One region of the Stenotrophomonas genospecies 3 genome, then DNA from elsewhere that is predicted to be linked to it. Evidence: predicted binding sites of a transcription regulator. Region 1 holds the regulator's gene; the other holds the start of a gene.
The links. The regulator FliA, encoded in region 1, starts transcription of late flagellar genes. The targets are predictions, from matches to a motif close to TAAAGTTTNNCNNNCNNNGGCCGATAA.

Region 1 (5,932 bases):
ACCTGCGATTCCAGGCCCAGCAGGCCCTGGCGGCGGGCGATGTTGCTCCACTCGACGATCTGCTGGATCAGTTCGCGGCGATCGCTGTGCGGCGGGCGCACGACCCAGCGCACGATCTTGAAGGCATGCTTGAACACCGCCGGCGAGGTGTGCAGCAGGATCGCGGCGACGGTGCCGACGATGACGATCACGAACGCCGCAGGCGACCACAACGACGCCAGGCCGGCGCCCTTGAGGATGCTGCCGCCGACCAGCGAGGCCAGGGCGAGAAAGAGTCCAATGAGGCTGAGTCTATCCATGGTTCCGGTATCGGCGTGTATGAATGGGACTTGAGACACCGGTAGATCGCGTACAGACGGTAGTCACAGTTTTCGGGGCGCCGGGCATGGCCCGGCGGGGTTCATCGCAGCCCGTCCACGTCCAGGATCAGCGCCATGCGACCATCGCCGATCAAGGTTGCACCGGCATAACCGCGCAGGCCGCGCAGCGCTTTCGGCAGCGGCTTGATGACCACTTCCTCACGCCCGCGTACCTGGTCCACGACCAGCCCGAAGCGCGCTTCGCCAGCCTGCAGCACCACGATGGTCAGCAGCGGCGAGGCGGCCGGCGTCACATCCAGCCACTGGCGCAGATCGACCAGCGGCAGCGTGTGCGAGCGGCGGTCGAGCACGGCACGGCCATCGAACCAGCCCAGCGAGGTGCGCGGCGCGTGCAGCACTTCCATCACGCGGGCCAGCGGCAGCGCATAGACGTCCTCGCCGGCCTGCACCAGCAGGGTCGGCAGGATCGCCAGGGTCAGCGGCACGCGGATCAGGAAGCGGCTGCCACGGCCCAGTTCCGACTGGATCTGGATCTGGCCGCTCAGTTCGCGGATGCGTGACTGCACCACGTCCATGCCGACGCCACGACCGGAGATGTCGGTGACCTGCTGCTTGGTCGAGAAGCCGGGCAGGAACACCAGGTGCAGGCACTCCTCGCTGCTCAGGCGCGCGGCGGCTTCCGGATCGATCAGGCCCTTCTCGCGCGCCTTGGCACGCAGCTTTTCCGGGTCGATGCCGGCGCCATCGTCCTGCACTTCGATGCTGACGTAGTCGCCTTCCTGCTGTGCGGACAGGCGCACATGGCCCATCCGTGGCTTGCCCTGTGCCTCGCGCAGGTCGGGCATTTCCACGCCATGGTCGATGGCGTTGCGGACCAGGTGCACCAGCGGGTCGGCCAGCGCTTCGACCAGGTTGCGGTCGAGCTCGGTCTCCGCGCCGATCAGTTCCAGGTCCACTTCCTTCTTCAGCGAGCGGGCGACGTCGCGGGCAACCTTGGGGAAGCGCGAGAACACCTTGCCCACCGGCTGCATGCGGGTGCGCATCACTGCCGACTGCAGGCGGGCGGTGGCGATATCCAGCGTGGACACGGCGCGGTCCAGCTCTTCATCGCGCAGGCGTGCACGCAGGGTCTTGAGCCGATTGCGTGACAGCACCAGTTCGCCGATCAGGTTGACGATCGCGTCCAGGCGCTTGGTGTCCACGCGCACGGTATGTTCGGCCTCGGCCAGCGGCTTGGCGGCCGGCTTCGCCACCGGTGCCGGTGCGGCGACCGGGCGCGGCGCTGCGATCGGTGCCGGTGCCACCACGGCCGCAGGCTTGGTGCCCGGTGCGGCGCCACCGTGCAGCTGGTCGAGCAGGGCTTCGAACTCGTCTTCGCTGATCAGTCCGTCGTCGGCCTTCTTCGCTGGCGCGACCGCGGTCGGCGCGTTGCCACCATGCAGCTGGTCGAGCAGCGCCTCGAATTCGTCGTCGGTGATCAGGTCGCTGCCACCCGCGGTGGGTGCTGCTGCGGCGGCGGGTGCAGCCACGGCACCGCCGTGCACGTCGAACTGTGCGATCAGGTCCGGCGGCGCATAGCCCGGCTCGGTGCCGGAGGAAACCGCGTCCAGCATCGACTGCAGGTAGTCCAGCGATTGCTGGGCCGCGTCGAAGTGGTGGGCCTGCAGCACGGCCTGGCCGGCACGTGCGGCGCCCAGCGCCTCTTCAGCGGCATGGCACAGCTCTACCATGGCGGTGACGCCGAGGAAGCCGGCGCCGCCCTTGAGCGTGTGGTAGCCGCGGAACACCGCGTTGAGCTGGTCGCTGTCCTGCGGTGCCTGCTCCAGCGACACCAGCTGTTCGCCGAGGCGATCCAGGATCTCCTGCGCCTCGATGATGAAATCGGCAGTGATGTCGTCGGATACCGCGCTCATGCTTACAGCCCCAGATCCGACAACAGGTCGTCGGCGTCGTTCTGCGAGACCGCGTGGCGGTCCAGTCCCTTCAGTGCCGGCCCGGCCAGTTCCGGGTCGGTGCGATGCTGTTCCGGCGGCAGGCCGAGCGCGCCGAAGCCTTCGTGCACGCGGCGGACGATGCCGACCACGCGACGGATGATCTGCCCGGTCAGGTCCTGGTAGCTCTGGGTCAGGGCGATCTCGGTCAGGTTGTGGCGGATGCGCTCGAGCTGCGCGTCCTGGCCCGGCTGCAGGCCTTCAGCGCGCAGCTGTTCGGTCAGGCTGCGGCATTCCTCGGCCAGGTCCAGGGTGCGGTGCGTGGCCTGTTCGGTCATCGCCACCACGTGGTCCAGTCGCGCGCAGGCGTCGTCCAGTTCGCCGGCTTCGCTCGGCACGGTCGGCAGTTCGCCCAGCGCCTGTCCCAGCTCGCGGGCCAGCCGCGAGAGGCCGCTCATCATCGGCTGCGTGCGCAGCGCGACCAGCCCGTCGATGCGCTGCCGCCAGGCGGCCTCGTCACCGGATTCGAGCGCGTCCAGGGCCTCCTGCAGGCGCAGGGCGAGGGCGTTCTTGTCGACCGTGGTATCCATCAGGCGCTGGCCGCCAGGCGTTCGAAGATCTTGCCGAGCTTCTCTTCCAGCGTCTGCGCGGTGAACGGCTTGATGATGTAGCCGTTCACACCGCTCTGGGCGGCTTCGATGATCTGCTCGCGCTTGGCTTCTGCCGTGACCATCAGCACCGGCAGGGTCTTCAGCTTGGCATCGGCACGGATCGCCTTGAGCAGCTCGATGCCGGTCATCACCGGCATGTTCCAGTCGGTGACCACGAAATCGAACGGCTGGCTCTGCAGCAGCGACAGCGCGGCATGCCCGTCCTCGGCTTCGGCGGTATTGGTGAAGCCCAGATCGCCCAGCAGGTTCTTGACGATTCGACGCATGGTCGAGAAGTCGTCGACGATCAGGATGCGCATGTTCTTGTTCAAAGCAGAATTCCTTTGTTGTTCATTCCGGACGACCGGGGGCAGCCGCCTCGGGGATGTTCATTCTTCGAGGCCTGCGTCGGCAGCCTCGAACAGCTTCAGCCGGCCACGCAGGCGCAGTACCGCCTGGCCGTGGATCTGGCAGACCCGCGACTCGCTCACGCCGAGCACCGCGCCGATCTCCTTCAGGTTCAGTTCCTGCTCGTAGTACAGCGAGAGCACCAGTTGTTCGCGCTCGGGCAGGTGGCCGATGGCCTTGCCCAGCTCGCGACCGAACTCGCCGCGCTCCAGTACCTGCTGCGGGGTCGGCCCGCCCTGGGCGACGGTGTCCAGCTCGCCCTGGTCCTCGATGCGCGATTCCAGGCTCAGCACCTGGCCACGTGCAGCGTCTTCCATCAGCCGCAGGTACTCGGGCAGCGGCATCTCCATCGCGGCGGCCACTTCAGTGGCGCTGGCGGCACGGCCACTGCTCTGTTCCAGGCGGCGGATGGTGGCGGCGGCATCACGTGCACGCCGGTGCACCGAGCGCGGGACCCAGTCACCACGGCGGATCTCGTCGATCATCGAACCACGGATGCGGATCGAGGCGTAGGTCTCAAAAGAAGCACCCTGGTCGGCGTCATAGCTGCGCGAGGCTTCGATCAGGCCCATCATGCCGGCCTGGATCAGGTCGTCGACCTCGACGCTGGCCGGCAGGCGCGCGGCCAGGTGGTGGGCGATGCGCCGCACCAGGTCCGAATGCTGGGCGATGACTTCGTTCGCCGCCGAGCGCTGCACTTCCCTGTACTGGGCTGCGCCTTTCATGCCGTCACCCCACGCTGCTTGAGGATGCGTTCGAGGAAGAACTCGACGCCGCCACGCGGTTCGGTCGGCGCCTGCCAGCGCGCGGTACGGCGCGCGATCTCGGTGATCGCCAGCGCCGCCGGGCTGGACGGATAGGCCTTCACCACCGGCTGCTGGCGCTGCACCGACAGGCGCAGCCAATCGTCCTGCGGCACGCAGCCCAGGTAGTTCAGCGAGACATCGGCAAGGAACTTCTCGCAGACGCGGGTCAGCTTCTCGTACAGCACGCGGCCCTCGTTGGGGTCGCGCACCATGTTGGCCACCACCTGGATGCGGTCCACGCCACGCTCGCGCGACAGCACCTTGATCAGTGCGTAGGCGTCGGTGATCGAGGCCGGCTCGTCACAGACCACCACCACGGTGTCCTGTGCGGCCTGGCAGAAGGTCAGCACGCCATCGGTGATGCCCGCGGCAGTGTCCACCACCATGATGTCCAGCTCGCGCTCCAGTTCGGAGAACACGTTGACCAGGCCAACGTGCTCGGCCGGGGCCAGCTCGGCCATGTGGCGGCGGCCGGATGCGGCCGGGACCACCAGCACGCCGTTCGGGCCTTCGACGATGACGTCATCCAGCGTGCAGCGGCCGGCGACCAGGTCGGCCAGCGTAAAGGTGGGGTTCAGGCCCAGGATCACGTCGATGTTGGCCAGGCCGAGGTCGGCGTCCAGCAGCAGCGTGCGCTTGCCCATGCCAGCCAGCGCCACGGCCAGGTTGGCCGACACATTCGTCTTGCCCACGCCGCCCTTGCCGCCAGTGACCGCAATGGTGCGCACAGGGCCGAGCGGCTCGCTGCGGGTGGCCGACAGCGGGAAGGTCTTGGTCAGCTTGGCGTACTCACGCGACGGCATGGTTCAACTCCGGGTTGCAGGGCATATCGGCCGCGCGGCGCAAATCTTCAAGGCGAAGTACAAGATTGGCTGCACTGGCCCGGTGCAGGTCCTCCGGGACGTCCTGGCCATCGGTCACCCAGGTGATCGGCAGGGCATGATCCACGGCCACCGACAGGGCGTTGCCGAAGCGGCCGGTCTCGTCCAGCTTGCTCAGTACCAGACCCTGCAGGTTGGCGGCGCCGAAGCGGCGGACCACCTCGTCCATGTCGCCGAAGCTGGTGTTGGCCGGCAGCACCAGCAGGGTGCGGACCTGGCGCGCGGCACGCAGCCACTGCAGCTGGGCGGCCAGTGCGCGGTCGCGCGGGCCCAGGCCGGCGGTGTCGATCAGCACCAGCTTGTAGTCCTTCAAGCGTTCCAGCAGCTGGTCCAGGTCGGTGCCGCTGTTGGCCTCATGCACCGCGATGCCGAGCTGGCGGCCGTAGCCGTACAGCTGCTCGCGGGCACCGATGCGGGTGGTGTCGGTGGTGACCAGGGCCACGTCACGCGGCGCGTGCTTCTCGGCGAAGCGCGAGGCCAGCTTGGCGATGGTGGTGGTCTTGCCAGCGCCGGTCGGGCCGACCAGGGCGATCACGCCGCCTTCTTCCAGCGGGTCGACCGGGGCGATCGGCAGCTTGCGCGAGATCAGCCCCAGCATCAGGCCACGGCCACGGTGGGCTTCGGTCTCCAGCGGGATCTGCATGGCCACGTCGCGGGCGAGGCCGGCATCGAAGCCATACTCGTCCATCAGGTCCAGCGCGGTGGCGCGCACCGGGCAGCCGCGCAGGCGCTCGTCGGTGAAGCGGTTCATCTCGCGCTCGATCACATGGCGCATGCCGGCCACTTCCTGGCGCAGCTGGCGGATCTCGGCGTCGTCCTGGGCCACCAGGGTCAGTGCCGGGGCTGGGGCCAGCACGGGGGCAGCGCCGGTTTCGTCGCTGGCTTCGACCGGTGCCGGTTCGCTGGCGACGATCCCGGGTTGCGCTTCGGTCACGG
Region 2 (5,932 bases), on a different contig from region 1:
CGCTTGAACTCAGCGAGCTGGTGCCGCTGCTGCAGGCTGGCAGCGAACGCCCGCTGCAGCGCCTGCGCGTGGATGCCACCGGACAGCGGCCGTCGGTGGCGCGCTTTGCCGGCGGCAAGGAACACTGGGTGTACTTCGACCCGTACAGCGGTGAGCGCTTCAGTGCCCTGCGCGGGCAGGCGTTCTTCGATTTCGTCGAGGACCTGCACCGCCACCTCGCCGCCGGCGAGCGCGGCAAATGGATCACCGGCAGTTGTGCCATCGCGCTGCTGTTCTTCACCCTGTCCGGGCTCTACCTGCGCTGGCCGCGGCGCTGGTGGCACTGGCGCAGCTGGCTGGCGGTGGAATGGAAACGCAGCGGCCGTGGCTTCCTGTGGAGCCTGCACTCGGTGGTCGGCACCTGGGTGCTGTTGATCTACCTGATGAGTGCGCTGACCGGCCTGTGGTGGTCGTTCGACTGGTATCGCAGTACCGCCAACACCCTGCTGGGCGTCGCACCGGCCGCCAAGCACAAGGTCGCCACCGACGCCGCCCTGAACCTGGAACGCATCGAAGCCACGCTGTACGCACTGCCCGGCGTGCGCACCGGCTACATCGACCTGCGCCTGCCGGAGAAGCCGGGGCAGGCACTGAACGTGCGGGTGATGGCCGGTGATCCGTCGCAGCGCGGCGGCCAGCATGACCGCGCGCATGATCTGCTGCAGCTGGACCCAGGCACGGGGGCCACGCTCGATGCCCGCCCCTATGCGCGCCAGGGCGCCGGCGCGCAGCTGGCCACCAGCGTGTTCGCGCTGCACTCGGGCAGTTACTTCGGCGTGCCCGGGCGTGTCGTGGTGATGCTCAGCAGCCTGGGCATGAGCCTGTTCTTCATCACCGGCTGGATGCTCTACCTGGACCGCCGCCGCAGCCAGCGCGCCGCGCGTGACCTGCGCCAGTCGCTGCCAGCAACGCCTGCCGATGGCGGTGGTACGCCGTGGCTGGTGGTGCATGCCAGCCAGAGTGGACTGGGAGAACAACTGGCATGGCGCGCCGCCGCGCAGCTGCAGGCGTCCGGTCATGCGGTGCAGGTGCTGCCACTGGCCCGCGTTGATGCCGCGCAGCTGGCACGCACCGCGCAGGTGCTGTGGGTACTGAGCACCTTCGGCGACGGCGAGCCACCGGATGCGGCGCGAGGCGCTGCACGACGGCTGACGGCACAGACACTCGACCTGTCAGGCCTGCAGTTTGGACTGCTGGCGCTGGGTGACCGACAGTACCCGCACTACTGCGGCTTCGGTCGCCAGGTTGATGGCTGGCTGCTCGGCAACGGCGCGCGCCCGTTGTTCGACCGCGTCGAAGTCGATGCCGCCTCGGTAGCGGCCTTGCGCCAATGGCAGCTGCAGCTGGGCGCGCTGACCGGCATCGTCACCGATGACAGCGTGCTGCCGGCGGCCACGCAGATGCATGAGTGGCGGCTGCTCGGCCGCGACCGGCTCAATCCGGGCAGCATCGGTGGTGCCATCTGGCGCATCCGTCTTGCGCCACCGGCCGACGTGCAGTGGCAGGCGGGCGACATCCTGCATATCGCGCCCCGGCACAACGCACGGCACGCCAACGCCGTGTTGAAGGCACAGGGGTTGGATCCGCTGCAGCCGCTGCTGGTGGACGGCCACCCACGCACCCTGCTGGCGCTGGCCAGTGAACGCGAGCTGCCCGAGGCCGACGCCGCGCTGGCGGTGCAGGATGCCTGCCTGTGGCTGTCCGGATTGCCAACGCTGCCCGGACGCGAATACTCCATCGCCTCCTCCACGAGTGATGAAGTGGTGGAACTGGTGGTGCGCCTGGTGCATGACCTGTCGGGTCGAGCCGGGCTGGGCTCGGGCTGGCTGGCGCTGCATGCCCCGGTCGGTGCCAGCATCGTGGCCCGTGTGCACCGCAATCCTGGATTCCATCGTGTCAGTGGCGCCCCGATGGTGCTGGTCGGCAATGGCACCGGCATCGCGGGTCTGCGCAGCCTGTTGCGCGAAGCTGCCCACACAGGCGAGCACGGGCACTGGCTGCTGTTCGGTGAGCGCCAGCGCGCGCACGACTTCCTGTTCGCCGACGAGATCGAAGCGTGGCAGGCCGATGGCCATCTCGCGCGGGTGGACCTGGCGTTCTCGCGCGATGGCGAAGGTGGTTACGTGCAGGATTGCCTGCATGCCGCCACCGATGCGCTGCGCGAATGGATGCAGCGTGGTGCGGTGATTCATGTCTGCGGCTCGCTGCAGGGCATGGCCGAAGGCGTGGACCAGGTGCTGCGCGCTGCGCTGGGCGATGAGGTTGTGGAAACGCTGCTGGAGACCGGGCGCTACCGGCGCGACGTGTACTGAGCCACAAGGGTAGTGCCGACCGCTGGCCGGCAGGATCATCGACGGTGCCGGCCAGCGGCCGGCACTACCGGAGCGGGATCAGGCCGCAGCGCGCGCCTGTGGCATCGACTGCAGACGGAACGCGCCCACGGCTTCTGCCAGGGCATGCACCTGCGCCTGCATCTGCGCGGTCGAGGCCCCCGCCTCTTCCACCAGACTGGCGTTGCGCTGTGTACTGGCCTCCATCTGCACGATGGTCTGGTTCACCTGGGCGATGCCGGCATGCTGGTCCTGCGACGCGCTGCGGATCCCGGCCAGCAGATCCGCCAGCTGCTGCACGCTGCCGACAATCTCGCCCATCGTGGTGCCGGCCTGTTCGGCCTGCTGGTTGCCCTGGCCCACACGCGCCACCGAATCCTCGATCAATCCCTTGATCTGCTTGGCCGCCTCCGCGCTGCGCTGAGCCAGCAGGCGCACTTCGGCAGCCACGACGGCGAAGCTGCGGCCCTGCTCTCCAGCGCGCGCCGCTTCCACCGCCGCGTTGAGCGCGAGGATGTTGGTCTGGAAGGCGATGCCATCAATCAGCTGGGTGATGTCACCGATCCGCCGTGAGGCTTCGCTGATGCCATGCATGGTGGCCACCACCTGGCCGACCGCCTCGCCTCCGCGCTGGGCCACTGCCGCCGCGCCCTTGACCAGCGCATCCGCACGGCCCGCGGCATCGGCATTGCGGCCAACAGTGTCGGTCAGCTCGTGCATCGACGCTGCCGTCTCTTCCAGATTGACCGCCTGCTGCTCGGTACGCTGCGACAGATCATGGTGACCGGCAACGATCTCGCCGACACCGGTATCGAGGCTGGACGTGGCCTGCTGGATGCGGGTGACGATGCGGCCCAGTTGCGCGACGGTGGCGTTGGCATCATCGCGCATGCGCGCGAACACGCCCTGCAGTTCACCTTCCATGCGCACGCTGAGGTCACCGCGGGCCAGCGCGGCCAGAAGCGCCTGCAGATCGCCAAGATTGGTCTCGAAGGTGGTCAACAGGCGATTGATGCTGGTCGACAACGTGCGCACAAAGCCCTGCTTCCCCTCCAGCGCGATGCGACCGTGCAGGTCACCGTGCGCGGCCGCGTCGACCAGGGCTGCCACTTCGGTTTCCAGCAGGGTTTCCAGCGCGCGACTGCGCCATTCCACCGCCACGCCGAGGAAATGCCCCTCGTCGACAATGGGATTGGCGACCAGCTGATAGCGCACACCGCAATGGCCGATCTCGCGTTCTTCGCGTTGTCGCACGCCAGCCAGGCTGGCCAGCGCCGGATGCAGGCGTACCGCATCGCTCCCCACCAGCTCATCGCCCTGACGTTCCAGCTGCTCCAGCAGCGCCGGATTGGCGTACGCCACCAGGCCCTCGGCATCGACCACCATCAGCCCGGTCTGCGCACTGTCCAGCGCCTGGCGCACGCGGGTGTTGCCGCGCGCCACGGCACGCTCGGTTTCGATGCGCGCGCGCAGGCGCTGCTGCATGTCGACCAGGCGCTGGGCAAGCTGGCCGATCTCATCGTTGGCGTTGTAGACGCGCAGGGTGGTGTCGAGGCGGTCGTCGGCGATGTCGCTGGCGAAACGCAGGGTGTCCTGGATCGGCTGGCGCACCGCACGCAGCGCCAGCACCAGGCTGGTGATCAGCACGCCGGCCACCAGCAGCAGGGTCAGTGCGAACAGCACGCTCATCGTGCGCGCGGCGACCTGCTGGCGCGCCTGCGCCTTGGCCAGCGCTGCCACCTGCGCCTGCTGGAAAGCGGCCAGCGCCGGCGCTACGCCCGCGGCGGTATCCAGCAGCGACTGCGCTTCCACATCCAGGCCGACGCGGGCCGCGGTATACCCCAGCAGGGCGCCTTGATAGCCCTCCATCCCGCTGCGCAGGGCGTCCTGCGCATCCGCGGGCAGGCCCGCCAGCGCGAGGTCGAACGGCAGCTTTTCCTCGCTGGCGCGGTCGGCGTGGGTGGAATCACCGTCGAGCAGCAGCAGGGCCTCCTGCCTTCGCATCTTCTGCAGGGACAGCGCCAGCGACGGCCGCTGCAGCGCATCCACCTGTGCCTGCAGGGTTTCGGCGGCCTGCTGCAGCTGTGCAGCGAGGCCGGCCTCACCGCGGCCCATCTCGTCGACCCGTTCAAACAGGGCGGCGACACCCTGCGAGAACGCGTCGGCCGATTCGGTCAGCACCTGCAGCGCCTTGCGTCGGCCGGCGTCCATCGGCATCGCGCGAAGCGCCTGCAGGTCAGCCTGCAGGGCCTTCTGTGCTGCCAGCAACTGGCTGCGGTCAGCATCATCGAAACTGCGTGCATACTGGGTCTGCAGGCGGCGCGCTTCGGCCACCCGCGTGGACAGGCTGGCAGCCAGATCGCTGCCGCGCTGGTAGCTGGCCTGGCTGCGCGCGGCCAGGGCGTTGGCATGGCCAGTCCAGGCGTAGACAGCGGCGATCGCCACCAGCCCCAGGCCACAGACCCACAGGGTCGCCTTGAGCTTGTTGGCCACGCTGAGCCGGTGTGGTTGCAGCCACAGCAGCAGGCCGGGGGACGCCGAGCGCAACGTGGCAAGACGCGTGCGCAGGGACCGGAGGTGGGGGACAACGGCCGACATGACAGACTCCAGGCGGAAGGACGCACCTGTATCGGCCGGATTCAGGTCAACTTTAGGCCTTTTTTCGTCTGCGTCCCCCGTCACTGGCGGACGCGGTCTTTGTACCGGGTGCAGGCGACGGGGGCATGACACGGCCGCCGTGCTTGACCTCAACCCCGGTTGGGGGAGCACAGTGGACCTCCCTTCCCCGCCCGGTGCCCCCATGACGAGGCTCGATGTCCCCCGCTACCTGCAGCGCCTGCAGCTGGATGCGCCGCCACCACGGACCCTGGCCGGCCTGACCCTGCTGCAGCAGCGCCACAACGCACTGCTGCCCTTCGAAACCCTCAGCTGCCTGCTGCGCGATGCGGTGCCGATCGACCTGGACAGCGTGCAGCGCAAGCTGCTTGACGAGTGCCGCGGTGGCTACTGCTTCGAGCTCAATGGTGGGTTGCTGGCGCTGCTGCAGGCCTTGGGCTTCGATGCCCAGCCATTGAGCGCGCGCGTACTGCTGGCCGCCCAGGACGGCGAACTGACCGCGCGTACCCATCTGCTGCTGCGCGTGCAGGTGGACGGCGATGACTGGCTGGTGGATGCCGGTTTTGGCAGCCTGACCCCGACCGTACCGCTGCGCCTGCATGACCCGCAGCCGCAGGCCACCCCGCACGAACGCTATCTGTTGCAGCGGTTGGGAGACGGCGGTGATTTCATGCTGTCGGCCGAATCCAGCGACGGCTGGCGGGTGATGTACCGCTTCGATCTGCAGGCGCCGGCGCCGATCGACAACGTGGTGGGCAACTGGTACGTATGTACCCATCCCGATTCCAGTTTCCCCGGCCAGTTGCGCGCGTCGCTGACCGGGCCGGACTGGCGCCGCACCATCGGCAGCGGCAACTACACCGAGTACCGCCCCGGACAGGCACCGGACAAGCGCCCGCTGCATGATGTGGGTGATGTGCGCGACGTGCTGGAGCAGCGCTTCGGCA

Region 2: a site for FliA is predicted at 4,996-5,022, ahead of ACX9OT_RS02405 (methyl-accepting chemotaxis protein). Genes of this name have one in related genera too.

Annotation. Positions count from the first base shown of each region.
Region 1 is NZ_JBTMUR010000017.1:46,598-52,529, forward strand. It holds gene ACX9OT_RS19345 (flagellar motor protein) at 1-299, opposite strand, end outside; gene ACX9OT_RS19350 (chemotaxis protein CheA) at 401-2,233, opposite strand; gene ACX9OT_RS19355 (protein phosphatase CheZ) at 2,236-2,841, opposite strand; gene cheY (chemotaxis response regulator CheY) at 2,841-3,233, opposite strand; gene ACX9OT_RS19365 (RNA polymerase sigma factor FliA) at 3,291-4,034, opposite strand; gene ACX9OT_RS19370 (MinD/ParA family ATP-binding protein) at 4,031-4,918, opposite strand; gene flhF (flagellar biosynthesis GTPase FlhF) at 4,905-5,932, opposite strand, start outside.
Region 2 is NZ_JBTMUR010000001.1:533,400-539,331, forward strand. It holds gene ACX9OT_RS02400 (PepSY domain-containing protein) at 1-2,351, shown strand, start outside; gene ACX9OT_RS02405 (methyl-accepting chemotaxis protein) at 2,430-4,967, opposite strand; gene ACX9OT_RS02410 (arylamine N-acetyltransferase family protein) at 5,170-5,932, shown strand, end outside.